DNA from 2 places in the Brevibacillus sp. NL20B1 genome. Region 2 is predicted to be linked to the other one. Evidence: a T-box and tRNA genes for the amino acid it is inferred to sense, from the RefSeq annotation. Region 2 holds a T-box; the other holds one or more tRNA genes.

Region 1 (9,615 bases), on a different contig from region 2:
TTCGAGATTCCGGAAGACCGGCGGGCGTACTGGAAAAACGAACTGACCAATGAATCGTTCTTCGGGCTTCTGGCGATGGATGCCGGCAAGGAAGATGATCTGGTCATCGACGGAAAGGCGGACGATTGGGACAGGCTGCCGGCGGAGGAAAAACGAAAGATGCCGGCACATATGCCCGGATTTCGCGACATCTGGATGACGCATGACGAAGCTTACGTCTACTTGCTGGCCCGGTTGGACGGTGCGTTCCAGCCGGAGAAGGAAACGTTGTACCTCGGCTTTGACACCATACCGGGCGGCAACCGGCAATCCGGCGAACTGCCCGGACTGTCGCTGGATGAGGGACTGGAGGCGCTCGCTGTGCTGGGAACCGAGCAGGAAAGCCAGGTCAAACTGGCGGCCCAATACGATTTCCATCGCCGACTGTACGGAGAGCGTTTCGGAATGTTGAGCATCCCGGAGGAAGAGCGCCAAGACAATTCCGGAGTGTTTACGCCGGTGAAGCTGGCGGTCAGCCTGGAGATGACTCCCCCGGATACGAAGCAGTACCATCCGTTTGAGGAGGTGGTGGTAGGAAAATTACGTCGGGGGACGACCGCTGTTGGAAAAGAAGGCTACAGCTCACAGGCACACTGGCAGGTCAACGGTGAGTGGTTGGAAGTACGCATTCCCTGGATGCTGATCGGGTTTACCGATCCAAGTACAAAACACGTCCTGAGCTATCGAGACGGCAATACAAAGTCGTTTGACGCCGTCAAGACCGAAGGGATTCGCATCATTGCCCTGCGGGGGGATAAAGCGTCCGGACGGCTCCAGGGAGTGGACGGCACCGTTGTTCCGCTCTCGACATGGGAGCGGTATACCTGGCGGGAGTGGGAACTGCCGCAGTTTTCGGAACGACTCAAAGAGAGCTATTCGATCTACCAGAAACCGCTGCAGACCATTCCGGCCGACCGCTAGTGGCAAGGTAGTCAAGTTAGAGGAGAGGAGAGGAGAGCGAGAAGCATGTTTCAACATCTGCAGATCGCATACGGGTTTATCTGCGTCGCATCCGCATTGATTGTCAGCGGGATGGTCCTCCTGCTCGTGTTCAAGTGGCGAAACCTGCGTGTGGCTCGCATGAAAGACGAAGCACGAAAAAAGCAGCAGGACTATGTGGCGTACGTCATCGCTCATCTCGATGCGGATGAGGAGTTGAAACTCCCGATTGGTCCGCTCGACAAGTGGGACCTGGCCGTGTTGGAAGAGCAGTTGATCGAGCTGGCGGAGCGCGTCAAAGGAAGACACCGCGAGCGGCTGGCCGAATTGTTTGAGCGGCTGGGGCTACCGGAAATGGAACTGGCCCGTCTGTCCCGTTCGTTTGGCGTGAGCCGCTTGGACGCTGCCTACAAATTGGGAGCGATGGGGTGCAGCCAGGCTGCTCCTGCGCTGTTGTCGGTCCTGAAAACGGAGCGAGACGAACCGGGCCGCTTTATCATCGCCCGCGCTATCGCCCGTTGCGCCAGAGATACGGCGGATCTGCGTGAAATGGTTACGCACATGGTCGCCCTTTCTCCGGAATCGCCCCGGCTTATGGCCGAGATTCTGAGCGAGTCGGCTGTCGATCCTGTGCCGCTGATGCGGGAGTGGATCGAACATTCCGATTGGCGGCTGGTGCTGGTTGCGATGGCCGGGATGCCGTCCACGGCTGACCAGGAGCTGCTCAGCAGCTTGTGGAAGCTGATCGGTGCGGACGAGAAAGAGATCCGCATCAACGCAGCCAAGCTGCTGCTCCGTTCAGGGGATGGGGTGACGCCACAGCAGGTGGAATCGCTCATTACGCACCCGGATTGGGAGATCAGATCGCTTACGGCCAAGTCGATCGGCAGATGGGCAGACGACCGCTATGTGCCGCTGCTCAGTCGGGCCATTGAAGACGAGAACTGGTGGGTGCGGTACAATTCCGCCCGCAGCCTGGCCGCACTCGGCGACGACGGATTCAGAGCCCTGTGCGAGATCGCTTCGCAGGCGAAGCAGCCTGAAATCGCCGACCTGGCCATGCAAAACATCCAGGAAGCGCTCCGCAGCGAGAGCGACGACAGCGGTCAGGCTGGTGCCGCAGGAGCCAAAACCAAGCAGGCCATGTACCACTCTTATTTCAACACGCAGCAGGCAGGCCATATGACAGGATAAGCGTGGAATACTTCCCCGAGAAGGGAGATAGCAGCACGAACTACTTCCGTGAGAGAAAGCCAACTTCATCGGAAGGTCTACGATGGAAGATTTCTTCGGAGGGAAAGGAGGAATTATGCGCGATCTGTTGCTGGGTTACGGGTTGTTTGCCATGTACTACGTCATGGTGGTCAACTCGATATACCTGCTGATTACCATCTTCTCGCATCTGAACATCTCGAAGATCATGAAGCGTTCCCGGTATACCCGTTATCAGTCACTTGCCGGATCGGATCGGGTCCCGCCCGTCTCCATCCTGGTGCCGGCATTCAATGAGGAGCTGACGATTATCGAGAACGTTCGCTCCCTGCTGGCTCTGCATTATCCGCAGTACGAAGTGATTGTCATCAACGACGGGTCCAAGGACGATACGCTGCAGGTGCTCATCAAGGAATTTGGATTGATCCGGCAGCCGCACGCCCGGATCCGCAATGTGGTGCACTCGTCGCCCGTTAAAGGGATTTATCACAACCCGCAGTACCCGCAGCTCTATGTCATCGACAAGGAAAACGGCGGCAAGGCGGATTCACTCAACGCAGGCATCAACTTGTCCCACTATCCGCTGATCGCGTCAATTGATGCCGATTCCTTGCTGGAAAAAGACGCACTCATCCGGATGGCACAGGTGTACATGGAAAATCCGGAAGAGACCGTCGCCATCGGCGGAAACGTGCGCATCGCCAACGGTTGCCTGATCGAGGACGGCATCGTCAAGAAAGTGAGGCTTCCTGACAAACTGCTGCCGATGTTTCAGACCATCGAATACATGAAAGCCTTCCTCGGCGGTCGGATTGGATGGAGCTCGATCAACGGCTTGATCATCGTGTCGGGGGCATTTGGCCTCTTCCGCAAAGACTGCGTGATCAAAGTTGGCGGCTACCGCGAAGGGTACCCCGGCGAGGACATGAACATCATCATTAAATTGCACAAGTACATGCTGGAGAACAAGCTGAAGTACCGTGTTGCCTTTTGTCCCGATGCTGTCTGCTGGACGCAGGCGCCGGACACATTCCGTATCTTGAGCAGTCAGCGCAAGCGCTGGGGCCGGGGTAACCTGAAAAACATGCTGGAATACCGGCACATGCTGTTCAATCCGAAGTATAAGATCATGGGCCTGTTGACCATGCCTTACAACGTGATGTTTGAAACGCTGAATCCCTATTTCAAGCTGACCGGGCTGCTCGCCCTGATCGGATACAGTTTGATGGACATGACCGATGCACACATCGTTCTGGTCTTTATGGCGATCAACCTCTTGTACGGCTACATGCTCACCGTCAGCGCCATTTTGCTGGAAGAGCGGGCGTTCCGCCGTTATCCGAAAATGAGCGATCTGGCCAAGCTGCTGGGATACGGATTCCTGATGTTTTTCGGGTACTACCAATTGGGAGCGATTTGGCGCCTCCTCGGTCACATTGAGTTTTTCCGCAAGAACAACACGTGGGGTGTCATGACGCGGCAGAGTTGGAAAGTAGAGACGCGACAATCGTGACGCATCTGCAAAGGAGTGGAGAAGATGCCTACAAGCGGTAACCAACGTGTGGCAGAGTCCCGGTTTGCCGAAAAGCTGTCGTATTTTTTGCGGTACTACGAGGCGAGCAACCTGGCGTGCGGTCTGATTGCCGCCCGATGCGAATCAGACGGTGACCCGGAATGGGCCGGACTGCAGCAGTATATCCAGGATCGCGATCCCCGGCAGGCTGCTCAGGTCTTTTACGACGACGAGTCAAAGGTGCTGTTCCTCTTGTTGGACGGCACAACGCTGGCCGATACGCACTATCTGGCGCTGCAAGTCAAGGAGAGGCTGCAGGAGCGCCACCGGCTGCAAGGGAGCGTCTACATTGCCAGCTTTCCCGAAAGCGGCGATTCGTTCGAGGCGTTGTATCAGGAAGTGATCCGGCGACTGGAACAAAAGGCCGGAGCCGCAGACAGTTTGCAGTTTGTCGTGTGCCAACCGTCTGTGCGGCCTCACCGCCTGCTGCTAATTGAGAACGACCCCGTCGTCAGGCAGCTCCTGGCGGTTCGGTTCGCGCGCAGCGGATACGATGTGCATACCGCAATAGACGGCGCAGAGGGGATGGAAAAATACCTGCAGCTGCGTCCTGACCTGGTAATCACTGAACTAACGCTGCCGGTGATGAACGGGTTTCAGGTGATCGATTGGCTTCGAGAGCAGCAGGAACCTGAAGCGCGATGCAAAATTGTGGTGCTGACGGACAAACGTCTGGAGGAAGACATGACCAAATGCTTCCAAAAAGGCGTTGCCGATTATATCACCAAACCATTTTCCCCCATTGAGCTGGACTGGCGCATCAAGCGCTTGCTAGTCTCCTAGACATACAAATAAACCGGAGGGATGCCAAGTGGACAGATTTACGGCATTGCAGCAAAAAATTGAAAACAAAACAGCAAAAGTCGGTGTCATCGGATTGGGCTATGTGGGCCTACCGCTTGCCGTCGAGATCGCGAGACACGGGTTTACCGTGTTTGGCATCGATCTGGATCTGAAAAAAATCGAGACGCTGCAGCGGGGAGAGTCGTACATTGGCGACGTACCCAACGAGTCAGTCCGCCCGTTGGTGGAAGAAGGCCGGTTTATTCCAACCGCCGATTACCGCGTATTGAAAGAGTTGGACGCAATCAGCATTTGCGTGCCGACGCCGCTGAGTGAAAATCAGGACCCGGACACGTCCTACATTTCCCGCGTCGTTGATCAGATCAAACACTACGTCCAAAACGGACCGCTGATCACGCTGGAGAGCACCACCTATCCCGGCACCACCGAAGAACTGATTCAGTGGGAGCTGGAAAAAATGGGCTACCGTGTGGGAGTCGACTTTTTCCTGTGCTTCTCGCCGGAGCGGGTGGACCCCGGCAACAACCGTTTCCAAACCACCAATACACCGAAAGTCATCGGTGGTACGACCGAGAAATGCCTGGAATTGGGTGTCAAGTTGTACAGCAACTTCATTGAAAACATCGTTCCCGTTTCGTCGACGAAAGTGGCGGAAATGTCCAAGCTGCTGGAAAACACCTTCCGCAGCGTGAACATCGCCTTCATCAACGAGATGGCGCTCATGTGCGAACGGATGGGCATCGACGTGTGGGAAGTTATCAAAGCGTCCTCGACCAAACCGTTCGGCTTCATGCCGTTCTATCCCGGCCCGGGCATTGGCGGCCATTGCATCCCGCTGGACCCGATGTACCTGTCGTGGAAGGCAAAAGGCTACCGTTTCTTCAGCAAGTTCATTGACCTGGCCCAATCGATCAACAACGGCATGCCCGATTACGTCGTCTACAAAGCGTCTGTAATTCTCAACCGTTACGCCAAATCGCTGCGCAACTCGCGCGTCCTGCTGCTGGGTATGGCGTACAAACCGGATATCGACGACGTGCGCGAATCTCCGGGATTGCAAGTATACGAACTGTTCAAGGATGCAGGGGCGTTCGTTGACTACTACGATCCGCACGCCGTCACGTTCAAAGACAAACACGGTCAAGAAGTCAAGAGCGTCGAGTACGACATCCGCGAGTGGAATAAATATGACATCATGGTACTGATCACCAATCACAGTGCGTTTAATTACCGTGAACTGGCCGACCTGGGCGTCGCCATTCTGGATACGCGTAACGCTTTCGACGGCATTCATGTTCCGCACTTATACAAACTGGGCACCTCCATTGCGCCAGTGGAGGCGAAGGAACCGTCCATGGCGATCTAGTCCTTCGCCGCTTTCCACGAGGCGTAATCATGGATGGCATGCCCGCCATATGAGGCAAATGGCCGCAGATGCGCGTCAGTGATGGACAACTGGCGCAGCATCTCGGCCTTTCCTTTTTCCGAAAAACTTACCTTGTCGCCTTCGTTCGTGGCGTTGATGCTGACGCCGACCAGCACGGTCTTGTTCCAGGCAGCGGCAGTGTTCAGCTCACTGCGGACATGCGCGATGATGCCGTCGTCTTCAACTGCCTGGTTGCGGTAGGCCATCAGGGTGACGTGATCAAACTGCCGGATCATCCACGAGCTGAGCTGCCCGGAGGGAGTCTCTCCGGGAACAGACGGAACCTCATCCAGCCAGAAGGGCAGATCGGCCCCGGCGACCAGATCGCTGTGTTCCTTGATCTGCGCGACGATGCGTTCTGTATTTTCCTTCCATTCGCGGATGACTCGGTCACGGTCGGTTTTCCACTGCGGAAGCAGATATGGCTCGATGTCGAGGTGGATGCCGGTGAAGCTCTCGCTTCTCAGTACAGCATCGTTGTATCGACGCACCCAATCGACAAACGCCTGGAGGTCGTCATAGCGTTTACGCAGCGCCCACTCAGGCTGGCCGTTCAGGGCGTGTACATCGATGCCAAGCGACCGCGCTTTGCGAATGAAGTGCCGGTAGTGATCGACGGAGACGTCGGATGGCTTTACCTGCAGGTAGAGCAGAGTCACACCGTTTTTTTGCAAAAACGAAAGGATCTCGTCCGGTTCGGTCGCGATCCGGCGTACGTCCCACAGCCACGTCGCCTTGATTAGACGGCGATCGTCCGATTGGACCTCAACCGGAGCAGGAGCATGGGAGAGTACGGGAAAAACAAACGGCAGGAAGAGGAGCGCACTTACCGCAGCGATCCACGTGCCGCGCGACGAGGGACGAAACAGTTTCATAACGGCTTCCTCCTGATTGGAATTACTCAGCATAGTTGTACCACAGGTAGGATGGAAAAAAACAAAGCGAAAAGTCTTATTTTTGCTCCCGTTTTTGGCGCAGACGTCAGTCCGGAACAGGACTTGGCGCGTCATATCCACACCGGCCAACAGGGGTATATGACAAATAAAAAAACGGCAGGGCCAGTGCAAGCCTTGCCGTTTCTTGTTCGCGCTGAGCGATCTATTGGAGCTATTGGATCAGGTAGCGCTTCACTCCGTAAAAGGGGTAGAGCTTGTGAATGTTTTCCACTTTTTCGTAACGGACGTCGGTTCCGTTGGCGTGGACAATGAGGCCGTTGCCCATGTAGAGGGCGACGTGGGAGACGCGCCCTTTGTTCAGCGAGTCGTAGAAGAGCAAGTCGCCCGGTACGGCCTGTTCCAAGGGAACGGCTTGTCCACCGGCAAACTGTTCCTCCGACGTGCGTGGCAGCGTGACGCCAAGCTGCTGAAGGACGTAGGCGGTAAAGCCGCTGCAGTCAAATCCGTCCGGTGTCGTTCCACCATACACGTAAGGGGTCTTCAGCAGCGGCTGGACGATCGCCTGCAGACGATCCGCGCCGCGGGTATCATCAGAAAAAACGGGCAGCGAAGCAGAAGGAGCAGTGGCAGCGGTGTCGCTCAGATAGGTAGTGTAGACGTATGCTTCCGTCGATCCATAGGCGATTTTGCTCCATTCAGCACCATGCTCCAGGATTTGCACGACGGTGCCGAAGGGGAGTTTTCCCAGAATCGTGCCGTCGAGGGAAGGCGTTTGACGCACATTCAGCACATCCGCCGTCACTGTCATGTTCCGGCTATCAGCAATATCCGGTGGGCGGACACCGACATCGCTGCCGGAAGCCGGCGAAACATCAGCAAGTTGTGGAACCGGCGTTTCAGCATGGGCGATTTCGGAGAGCGGCAGGTTCAGCTTCTGTCCGATCGCCAGCCGGTCGGATGTCAAGTTGTTCATCTGCATCAGCGCCTGCACGGTCGTCCCGTGTTCACGCGCGATTTTGCTCAAGGTGTCTCCGGCCGCCACAACATAGACAGCGGGAGATTCCTGCGCGGCGGCTGTCGGGATCGCCGCTGACGTCGTCAAGGCAATAAAGGAGAGGATAGTGAAAATTCGTGAAGTTGGTTTCATTGTCGTTCGTCTCCATCATTCAGCATTTTCCGCAAGTCTCTATGGTAAATTGTAGCGAAATTTGCATGGTAAATCTATGAAAAATTTTTTCAAAGAACGACAAAAAAGTGCTTGCTTTTTCCCTTTCGACCATGCTATATTACAAGAGTCGCTGAGATGAAAATCAGCAGATGGCAGAAGACACGGAGCTGTGGTGAAGCTGGAGTTCACGCCGGTCTGTCACACCGGAGGTCGCGGGTTCGAGTCCCGTCAGCTCCGCCATTAAAACAACGTTTCGCGTACAGCGACACCGGTGCAGCGATTCGGCACCATGTACATGCGGTCATGGCGGAATTGGCAGACGCGCTAGATTCAGGTTCTAGTGGTGGCAACACCGTGGAGGTTCAAGTCCTCTTGACCGCACCATCCATTATCCCTCTTGTGCAAGCAGGGCCATGTACGGGCAGCTTAATCCGGAAAACAGCAGGTAATTGACAATGTGAATACCTGCGATACACACCGTACCATGCGGTCGTGGCGGAATTGGCAGACGCGCTAGATTCAGGTTCTAGTGGTGGCAACACCGTGGAGGTTCAAGTCCTCTCGACCGCACCATACCTATCCCGTACAAGACGGTACATGGTACGTGTTCACGTACCGTTGTACCTTTTTGCATCAGCTCAAACCACAACCTAGACGAGATTCGAAAAAGCGCAAGCGCATTTCGCTTGGGCTTTTTTTATGTGTTTCGGATGGTGAGGCAGTCCGTCCGCTCACCATTCGAGCATGAATTGTGCCTGCCTTGGAAATCCTCAGTTGCACAGAAGGGAGTTTTCAGCATGATCATTGAAATTTTTCAGGACACGATCTGCCCGTGGTGCCGCATCGGCAAAAAACATTTGTTTGACGCGATTCGTCAGTGGGACGGCGAGCCGGTGACGATTCGTTACCGCGCGTACCAGCTCAATCCGGATACGCCCAAAGAGGGCTTGCCGTTTTGGGACACGATGGCGGCGATGAAAGGCGGTCGCGACGTCGTGGAGCGTATGGTGCAGCATGCCGCCAACGCGGGTGAGGCGGCAGGCGTTCCGTTTCGCTTTGATCGGGTGAAAATGTGGCCCAATACGTATGCGTCCCATACATTGATCAAACTGGCGCCGCCGGAGAAGGCGACCGACCTGGTGGACGCGATTTTTCAGGCGTACTTTGAGGAAGGGAAAGACATCGGCAGCCTGGATGTGCTTGCCGCCATCGCCGTCTCCCAGGGGATGGATGCTGACTGGGTCCGCAGCCAGCTTGTCTCCGACGCCAAACGGGAGGAGATTGCCGAAGACCTGGCGTATGCACGCGAATTGAACATCACCGGCGTTCCGTTTTTCATCATCGACGGCAAACTGGCGCTGTCCGGCGCCCATCCGGCGGACAACTTCCTGCAAGCGTTCCGTCAGGCTACCGACATGTCGACACTCCAGTAACGATCCATCACCCCCTGCGCCAATCCCAAACCGCCGTCTGCGCCAGGGAGGATCGCGACCTGGCTTTTACTCCTAACGGACAACGGAATGAAAACGCTGCGAGAACGGGAGTGCAGTCGATCCGA
Region 2 (9,615 bases):
TAAAAGCTGCGGAAGAGAAAAAGGCGGAAAACCTGATCGTTTTGGACATCAGCAAACAGTCCGTGATCGCCGACTATTTCGTGATCTGCCACGGCAACAACGAGCGCCAGGTTCAGGCAATCGTCAACGAGATTCGCGACCAGGCGCACAAACACGGCTACAACGTCCGCGGCATCGAGGGGGCGGACGAGGGACGCTGGGTGCTGATTGACCTGGAAGACGTGGTCATTCACGTGTTTCACCGCGAAGAACGGGAGTTTTACAATCTGGAGCGGCTCTGGGGAGACGCACCGGCAGTCTCCTTTGGAGAGCAGGGCTGACGGCGATGGCGTACGCGCATTTGGCGTCCGTCTACGATAAGCTGATGGCCGATTCCCCCTACGATCAGTGGCTGGATTGGCTGGAGCGGGTCTGGGAAAAGCGGGAAAAACCCCGGCAGGTAATCGACCTTGGCTGCGGAACGGGCAGTATCGCCATTCCGCTCGCCAAACGCGGTTACCGGGTGACGGGGGTGGATCTCTCGGCGGAGATGCTGGCGGTGGCTTATGACAAAATGAGGCGGGAGCAGGTTCAAATCACCTGGGTGGAGCAGGACATGCGGGAGTTGGATCTGCCCGCTGCCGACGCCGTCATTTCCCTGTGCGATTCGCTCAGCTATCTGACGGAAGAGGAAGACGTCAAGCAGACGTTTGAACGTGTCTATCAGCATCTGAATCCCGGCGGCACGTTTTTGTTTGACGTTCACAGCCCCTACAAGATGCTGCACGTGTTCGGCAATCAGACGTTTACGCTGGTGGATGACGAAGTTTCGTACATTTGGCAATGTTTCTGCGACCCGATTCGGCTGGAGGTGGAGCACCAGCTCACCTTTTTCCTGCGCCAACCGGACGGGCTGTACCAGCGTGTGGAGGAGGAGCACTGGCAGCGTGCGTACCAGCCGGTTCAGCTTTTGCGCTGGCTGGCGGACGCGGGGTTTGTCGACGTGGAGATCACGGCCGATTTTACCGGTCTTCCGCCGCACGAAACCAGCGAACGGCTGTTTTTTGCCGCGCGTCGACCCGAGCGTTGACACGGTTGGTACGGATTGTCTATAATCGGAATACAACCGCAAACATGAGTATGCGTTGAAGAGGAGTAGTACGAAAGACTCCCATGGCATCAGAGAGTTGACGGCAGGTGCGAGTCAACCTGGGACTTTCCGAACTCGCCTCGAAGCACTCCGCCCGAAGGCCGGCTGGTTTCGCCGGCTGCGTAAGGAGGAGCGTCTCGTCCGCGATAGGGACAACAAGCGGGTGAACGATACGTTCACCAAGTAGGGTGGTACCGCGGGAGTGCATAATCCTCTCGTCCCTTTCGGCAGTGCGCCAGGGGCGGGAGGTTTTCTTATTTTTGTCATCTTTTTACGATGGGAGTGCGTCACAATGGTTTTCAATCATCAGGAGATCGAAAAAAAGTGGCAGGACTACTGGGAGAAGAACAAAACGTTTAAAACCCTGGAAGACAAGAACAAGAAGAAGTTTTACGCGCTCGACATGTTTCCGTATCCGTCCGGCGCAGGACTGCACGTCGGCCATCCAGAGGGCTATACGGCTACTGACATCCTGTCCCGGATGAAACGGATGCAGGGCTACAACGTTCTCCATCCGATGGGATGGGACGCTTTTGGCCTGCCGGCCGAACAGTATGCGCTCGACACCGGAAACGATCCGGCGGAGTTTACGCAGCGCAACATCGACAACTTCCGCCGGCAGATCAAATCCCTGGGCTTTTCCTACGACTGGGATCGCGAGGTAAACACGACCGACCCGGCCTACTACAAATGGACCCAGTGGATCTTTACGAAGCTCTACGAGCATGGACTGGCCTACATTGATGAAGTGCCGGTAAACTGGTGCCCTGCGTTGGGAACTGTGCTGGCCAACGAGGAAGTCATCGACGGGAAGAGCGAGCGCGGCGGCCACCCGGTGGAACGCCGCCCGATGAAGCAGTGGGTGCTGAAGATTACGGCTTACGCTGACCGCCTGCTGGAAGACCTGGAAGAACTGGATTGGCCGGAAAGCATCAAGGAGATGCAGCGCAACTGGATCGGCCGTTCGGAAGGGGCGGAAGTCGTCTTTGGAATCGAGGGTCACGACGAGACCATCACCGTCTTCACCACCCGCCCGGATACGCTGTTTGGTGCCACCTATGTGGTGCTCGCGCCGGAGCACAAGCTGGTGAACACCATCACGACGCCGGAACAGAAGCAGGCGGTGGATGCGTACCTGGAGCAGACCAAACGGAAGAGCGATCTGGAGCGCACCGACCTGGCCAAGGAAAAAACCGGGGTGTTTACCGGCGCGTACGCGATCAATCCGGTAAACGGGGAGCGGCTGCCGATCTGGATCGCCGATTACGTGCTGGTCAGCTACGGTACAGGTGCCATCATGGCAGTACCGGCACACGATGAGCGCGACTACGAGTTTGCCCAGGCGTTTGGCCTGCCGATCAAGGAAGTGATCGTCGGCGGAGACGTGACCAAAGCGCCCTATACCGGCGACGGCGAGCACGTCAATTCCGGATTCCTGAACGGGTTGAACAAGGAGCAGGCGATCAACAAGATGATCGAATGGCTGGAGGAAAACGGCAAGGGAGCGCGCAAAGTCTCCTATCGCCTGCGCGATTGGCTGTTCAGCCGTCAGCGCTACTGGGGTGAGCCGATTCCGATTATCCACCTGGAAGACGGTACGATGAAAGTGGTGCCGGAAGAAGAACTCCCCGTCGTCCTGCCAAAGACCAAGGAGATCAAACCGTCCGGCACGGGCGAATCGCCGCTTGCCAACATCACGGAATGGGTCAACGTCGTCGACAAGGAAACAGGATTGAAGGGACGCCGCGAGACCAATACGATGCCGCAGTGGGCGGGAAGCTGCTGGTACTACCTGCGCTATATCGATCCGCACAACGACCAGCAGTTGGCCGACCCGGAAAAGCTGAAGGAATGGCTGCCCGTTGACATTTACATCGGCGGTGCGGAACACGCCGTTCTCCACCTGCTCTACGCCCGCTTCTGGCACAAGTTCCTGTACGACATCGGTGTCGTGCCGACGAAAGAACCGTTCCAGAAGCTGTTCAACCAGGGCATGATCCTCGGCGAGAACAACGAAAAGATGAGCAAGTCCAAAGGAAACGTGGTCAATCCGGACGAGATCGTGCAAAGCCACGGCGCCGACACGCTCCGCCTTTACGAAATGTTCATGGGGCCGCTGGACGCCTCCATCGCCTGGTCCACCAAAGGGCTTGACGGAGCGCGCCGTTTCCTCGACCGCGTATGGCGCTTGTTCGTTGACGACAACGGCCGCTTGAATGAAAAAATCAAGGATAACTGCGAGTCGGCCGCACTGGAGCGCGTATACCACCAAACCGTGAAAAAGGTGACGGAAGATTACGAGGCGCTCCGCTTCAACACGGGCATCTCCCAGTTGATGATCTTCATCAACGAAGCCTACCGGGCGGACGTGCTGCCGAAGAAATACATGGAAGGCTTCGTCAAGCTGCTGTCGCCCATCTGCCCGCACATCGGCGAAGAACTGTGGGAAAAACTGGGCCACACCGATACGATTGCGTACGAACCGTGGCCGGAGTACGATGAATCCAAACTGGTGGAAGACGAAGTGGAAATCGTGCTGCAGATCAACGGCAAAAACCGGGAAAAACTGCGCATCCCGGCCGACGCGACCAAAGAGCAGATGGAAGAATTGGCCGTCAGCAACGAGACGATCAAGGAGCTGACCAGCGGCAAAACGATCGTAAAAGTGATTGCTGTCCCCGGCAAACTGGTCAACATCGTGGTCAAGTAACAGATCCGCATCGATTCAGCACGTTTTAATCGGCAGTAAAAGATACAGGAGACAATTGCATCAACCAAATGAGGCGCGTTCCGGCAGGGAACGCGCCTTTTATTTGGTGTCAGTCGGGCGGCGTCTCAAGATGGCGGGCCATGTGCTCGCGATCTTCGGCAAATTTGGCGTGCGTGCGTTCAAACACCTGCCGAAACATGCCAGGCACGGCTTCGCGCAGGGGGATCAGCCCTTCGCCGGTGATGCCGCCTGGTACGCAGACCCGCTCCTGCAGCGCGGACAGGGTAAACATCTCCTGTTTCAGCAGGTCGGCCATGCCAATGAGCATCTGAGACGTCAGATAAGCGGCGGCTTCTTCGGAGATGCCGGTTTTTTCGACGGCGGCATTGATCATCTCGCGCAGGATATAGCTGACAAAGGCTGGGCCGCAGCTGGCGATGTCGGACGCGATGCGCAAAAACGGCTCCGCTACTTCCACCGGATTGCTGATCTGGGAGAAGAGGTCCAGTATGCCTTCCCGCGTGTCACTGTCGATTCTTGACCCAAATTCAAACAGGCTGACGCCGCTGCCGGCTGCATTCGTAATACTGGGCACCATACGGGCAACGGCGCAGGGGACGAGCGATTCCAGCTGTTTCAAACTGACGGGGCTGGTGATCGTCAGCAGGGTGTGTTCCGGCGTAAGTGCCGGAAGAGTCTGTTCCAATGCTTGCCTGTATTCGAACGGTTTGACGCACAGCAGCAGCACACGGGCACCGCGGGCAACGTCGGCGTTGCTGGCAGCTACGGTCAGTCCGGGGTGACGTTCGGCCAACCATTCCGCTTTGGCGGGGGTGCGATTGCTCGCAATGATCTGGCCGGGAGACAGGGCTTTGGCCGCGAGCAGGGCTTCGATCAGCATGCTGCCCATGTTGCCCGTGCCGATAAACCCGATCCTGTCCATGTCCATTCCTCCCTCGCTGGTTCTCTCCCCATTGTATGTGTACAGGAGACGGAACATGACCATCACTAGCGGACGCGGATGTGATCCTTCAGGCGCTGGTACATCTTGTCGCCGATGCCGCTGATTCGTTTCAATTCCTCCGGCGAACGGAACGCTCCGTGTTCTGTCCGGTAGGCCAGGATTGCCTTGGCCCGCGCTTCGCCAATTCCGGGCAGCGTCATTAATTCTTCCAGACTGGCAGTATTGAGATTGACGGGCTGTGCGCCGCCAGCCTTTCCGCCCCCGGAAGCGCCGGTCGAACTCCCCGCGGCTGCGCTGCCGAGCGAACTGCCCGTTCCCACTGTTTCCACGATTGCGGAGTGGGCCGCCGCCTGGCCGCAGGGAGAGGCCGGACTGCCTTTGGCCGGCACCAGGACAGCGCTGCCGTCCGTCAGCGGTTCGGCCAGATTGATCTGCTCCACGTCGGCATCCGGCGCGGGTCCTCCTGCCCGGGCAATGGCGTCGGCGACCCGAGCCCCGGCCTCAAACTGGTACAGCCCGGGCTGCTTTACCTTACCTTTGACGTCCACGAACAGGGGAGGAGCGCCTGTATCGCGCGGCTGCCCCTGATGTGCCACGTCCTGCCGAGGAGCAGGAACGGCCCCGACCGCGCCTGGTGGATCGGACAAGTGTTGTTGTGTACCGGCAGTAGAAGGCGGCTCGACCGAAGCGGACGTTTCGCCCGATGCAGATTGGCCGTCCCCGACAGAGGCAAACGCTTCCTGCAGCGGCAGGTCCGCTGTCGTCCCAGCCTGCTGCGCACGGTACAGCCAGATGCTGATGCCCACAAACAGGATGACGGCTGCGGCGATCGCGATGCGCCGGTATCGTTCCCACCATTCGTACAGCATAAAAAAACCCCCTTGCGTCTCGTCCGGCATGCCGTGAAGGCGTCATAAGGCTCTCTATCCGGATGCTACAAAAAGACAGCAGGGGTGTGCAAATGATATGCAAACCATTGAAAAACGGCCCCGCCCGGATCATCTTTGGGCGAAGCCGTTTGGTCAGGTGTTGGTGTTATCCCAAGTTTTGCAGCGATTCTTTTTTGCGGCGAATTTCCACGCTGGGGCTGACATACGGTCCAAAGTTGTATTTCTGCTCGATAAAGATCTGATGCCACAGCATGAAGATCAAAATCGTCCAGATTTTGCGGCTGTAGTCGGCGTTGCCTTCGCGATGCTCATCCAGCATGTACAGGACGTACGCCTTGTTGATCAAATCGTCCACCTTGGATTCGAAGATGATCTCCTTGGCCCACTTGTAAAAGTGGTTTTTCAGCCAGTGGCGCGTCGGCACAGGAAAGCCCAGCTTTTTGCGCGTCTTGATTTCCGGCGGGAGAAAATCTTTCATCGCTTCACGAAGCACGTGCTTGGTGGTGCCGTTGGCGATCTTGTACTTGGTCGGGATGGTTGCGGCAAATTCGAACACCTTGACGTCGATGAACGGAACGCGCAGCTCCAGCGAGTTGGCCATCGTCATCTTGTCCGCTTTCATCAGGATGTTGCCGCGCAGCCAGGTGTGAATGTCCAGGTACTGCATTTTGGTGACGTCGTCGTACGCACTCGCCCGTTTGTAGATCTCTTCCGTGACCGTCCACGGGGAACGGTACTCCTCGGAGCGGCGAATGTCGGCCATGACGACTCGTTCCTTCATCTCTTCGGTAAAGATCAGGGCGTTGCCAAAGAAGCGTTCTTCCACCGTCTTCGAACCGCGGATCAGGAAGTTTTTGCCCTTGACCTGTTCCGGCAGCTTTTCTGCAAGATAGCGGATGGAATGGCGCATCCAGCCGGGCATCCGGGAGAACATGCGCAGCGAGTGCGGTTCGCGGTAGATGTTGTAGCCGCCGAAAAATTCGTCGGCGCCTTCTCCGGAGAGCACCACAGTGACGTGTTCGCTGGCCATTTGCGCGACGAAATAGAGAAGGATGGCGGACGGGTCGGCCACCGGTTCGTCCTGGTGCCAGACGAGACGGGGAAGTTCGTCCATGTAGCGCTGCGCGTTGACGACCAGTTCGTGGTGTTCGGTGCCGAGATATTGGGCGGTACGGCGGGCGTAATCCAGCTCGCTGTAACCGGGGATGTCAGAGCCGACGGAGAACGTCTTCACCGGTTCAAACGTACGCAGCATGCCGACAATGCTGCTGGAGTCGACGCCGCTGGACAGAAATGCGCCGCGCGGTACCTCGCTGACGCGGTGTTTGTCGACGGATTCGAGCAGAATGCTGCGCGTGCCTTCCACAAAGTAGGAGAACGGCTTGCTTTCGTCCGGCTTGAACTCGACATCCCAGTAGCGCTGCAGTCGAATCTGGTCGTTCTCAATCACGAACGAGTGGGCGGGCGGGATGCGGTAGATGCCCTGGTACATCGTTTCCGGATCGGGCACGTATTGAAACGTCAAGTAATGATAAAACGCGGTGTGGTTTACTTCCCTGCTGACTCCGGGCAGTTCCAGGAGGCTCTTGATCTCGCTGCCCACGGCGATCGCGTCATTCGTCTCCACGTAGTAGAGCGGCTTAATGCCGAAGTGGTCGCGTGCGCCGAAAAGCCGCTTGTTACGGGAGTCCCAGATGGTGAAACCAAACATCCCGCGCAGGTGTTTCGGTGCATCCATTCCCACCTCTTCGTACAGGTGCAGAATGGTTTCGATATCGGAATCGGTATGGAAAACGTGTCCGCACCCCTTCAACCAGTGCTGCAGTTCCTTGTAGTTGTAGATTTCGCCGTTGCCGATAATCCAGATGTCACGCGTCTCGTTGAACAGCGGTTGATGGCCGCCTTCCACGTCAATGATGCTCAAACGACGAAAGCCCAGGGCGATGTTGTCTTCCAGGTGAAAGCCATCATCGTCTGGACCGCGGTGCAGGATGACACGCGTCATCGCGCCGATCGTCTCTTGGGCGACGGGCGCTTGGCGCTTGTTGTAGATTGATACGATTCCACACATATGAAATGACTCTTCCTCTCACTGATTGCTCTAGCTAACTCTATCATGGATTGACGGTCAACGCAATCGCTCCGAATGCCCAAGCTGACTCCGCAGCAAGTGCAGTCCCCGAGGGTACCGTGACTCAGACACCACGCGTGACTGAAAACGGGCAGGTCGTGTACGCCGCCCGGTTTTTCGGACGGGAGCTTGGGGCGGGAAATGCCTCGCTTCATCCACGAGCGTCAATTACTCTGCACCGGTTGCGGCGGCATGTGGACGACTTCCAGATCCTTGAGAAAGTACCGGTTCCATTTGTTTGGGTAGGCATGGCGGTAGACAATTCGCTTGATGCCAACCTGGGCCAGGATTTTGGAGCAGTTTTCGCACGGTTCATGCGTCACGTAGGCGGTGGCACCCTTGAGGCTGTCCCGGTCTGCGTGCAGGCAGGCGTTTGTCTCAGCATGGATCGTCCGATGGCAGCGGTTGTCGTCTCCCAGAAGACAGCCTGCGTCTTCGCAGTGATCGTGTCCGTGGATGGAACCGTTGTAGCCGGTGGCGATGATGTGCTTGTCCTTCACGATAACGCAGCCGACGTGAAGTCTGTTGCACGTGGAACGGGCTGACACCTGCTCGGCAATGTCCAGGAAGTATTCATCCCAACTTTTCCTCGTCATGACTGTCCTCCCTCTGAGCGAACCATGCGGGTCTGTTATTGCTGGCACGCTTTTTTTGCACTGTTTTTTTGTCCCATCCCCCTTGTGTACACTCGATGTCTCAGACACGTGACACGGGGGTGTCGTTGGTGAGTGTTTTTACCGTGAGCCTTGCGGCAGTCTGCGGGCTGCTGGCGGGGGCCTGCCTGCAAACCGCCTGGCTGGCACTATTAGCCGCCGCTGCGTCGGCAGTGTGCCTCTTTCTGCCCCGCCCGCATCGCACGCGGATGCTTTATCATTCTCTCATTTGTATTCTAGCAGGTCTTTACTTTCAAGGGTACGACTATCTCCAGCGTTCGACGCTGCTGCCGTTGGCGGAGGACGGCGAGTCGATCGCGGTCGCCGGTGTCATTGATTCGCCAGTGAAGCGCGACGGCGATACGGCCCGGTTTTTTCTGTCGGTCGAAACATGGGGGAAAACCGGGCGGCAGATGACCGACATGGCGACAGCGGAGAGGATCGCCCTGCGGGTCCGCTTGTCCCGAGAGCCGGAAGCGCATGAGGTGGAACGGTGGATGCAGGGCAGCCGCCTGTCGGCTACGGTCCGGCTGTCGCTGCCGTCGTCGGCCCGCAACCCCCATGCGTTTGACTACGCCCGCTATCTGCGGTGGCAGGGCGTGCGTATCGTGGCGGAAGCGGAGTACGGCGACGTCCGGATGGAGCCGGCCGAGTCGGGTGTAATGATGCTGTTTCGGCGGTGGCAGACGACAGCTGCCGACCGCATTGCCCTGCTGTTTCCAGACCAGGAAGCAGCCGGTTACATGCAATCGCTGCTGTTGGGCATCACGGACGGGGTGTCGCCGGCAACGGAAGAGATGTACGACAACCTTGGCTTGAGTCACGTGCTGGCCATTTCCGGGCTGCACGTGACGCTGGTGAGCGGGATGTTCGTGTGGATCGCAGAGCGGGCGGGGATGCCGCGCCGGACGGCCCTGGTGCTGACGACAGTGCTGCTTGTCGGCTATGTCCTAATCGTGGGGGCCAGTGCCTCCGCGGTGCGCGCCGGCATCATGGGAGCGATCGGCCTGCTCTGTCAGGCTGGAGCCCGGCAGACGGAGGGAAGGCAGGTGTGGGGGTGGGCGCTGCTGTTGATGCTGGCGTTCAATCCGTACTACTTGTGGCACCTGGGGTTCCAGCTCTCGTTTGGCGTGACACT

Evidence for each region. The T-box of region 2 lies ahead of leuS (leucine--tRNA ligase). A T-box ahead of a tRNA ligase gene usually reads a tRNA of that ligase, here a tRNA-Leu.
Region 1: it encodes a tRNA-Leu, which carries the amino acid that the T-box ahead of leuS (leucine--tRNA ligase) is inferred to sense. The anticodon was not compared.

What each region holds. Positions count from the first base shown of each region.
Region 1 covers NZ_JAGTPT010000002.1:89,461-99,075, reverse strand. The annotation lists gene KDN35_RS02205 (hypothetical protein) at 1-960, shown strand, start outside; gene KDN35_RS02200 (HEAT repeat domain-containing protein) at 1,006-2,172, shown strand; gene KDN35_RS02195 (glycosyltransferase family 2 protein) at 2,288-3,703, shown strand; gene KDN35_RS02190 (response regulator transcription factor) at 3,728-4,546, shown strand; gene KDN35_RS02185 (nucleotide sugar dehydrogenase) at 4,575-5,933, shown strand; gene KDN35_RS02180 (hypothetical protein) at 5,930-6,868, opposite strand; gene KDN35_RS02175 (C40 family peptidase) at 7,101-8,036, opposite strand; tRNA gene KDN35_RS02170 (tRNA-Asp) at 8,221-8,297, shown strand; tRNA gene KDN35_RS02165 (tRNA-Leu) at 8,355-8,441, shown strand; tRNA gene KDN35_RS02160 (tRNA-Leu) at 8,544-8,630, shown strand; gene KDN35_RS02155 (DsbA family oxidoreductase) at 8,855-9,490, shown strand.
Region 2 covers NZ_JAGTPT010000007.1:67,777-77,391, reverse strand. The annotation lists gene rsfS (ribosome silencing factor) at 1-320, shown strand, start outside; gene KDN35_RS06770 (class I SAM-dependent DNA methyltransferase) at 326-1,069, shown strand; T-box leader at 1,116-1,355, shown strand; gene leuS (leucine--tRNA ligase) at 1,422-3,839, shown strand; gene comER (late competence protein ComER) at 3,949-4,782, opposite strand; gene KDN35_RS06755 (helix-hairpin-helix domain-containing protein) at 4,848-5,672, opposite strand; gene asnB (asparagine synthase (glutamine-hydrolyzing)) at 5,839-7,764, opposite strand; gene KDN35_RS06745 (deoxycytidylate deaminase) at 7,989-8,420, opposite strand; gene KDN35_RS06740 (DNA internalization-related competence protein ComEC/Rec2) at 8,549-9,615, shown strand, end outside.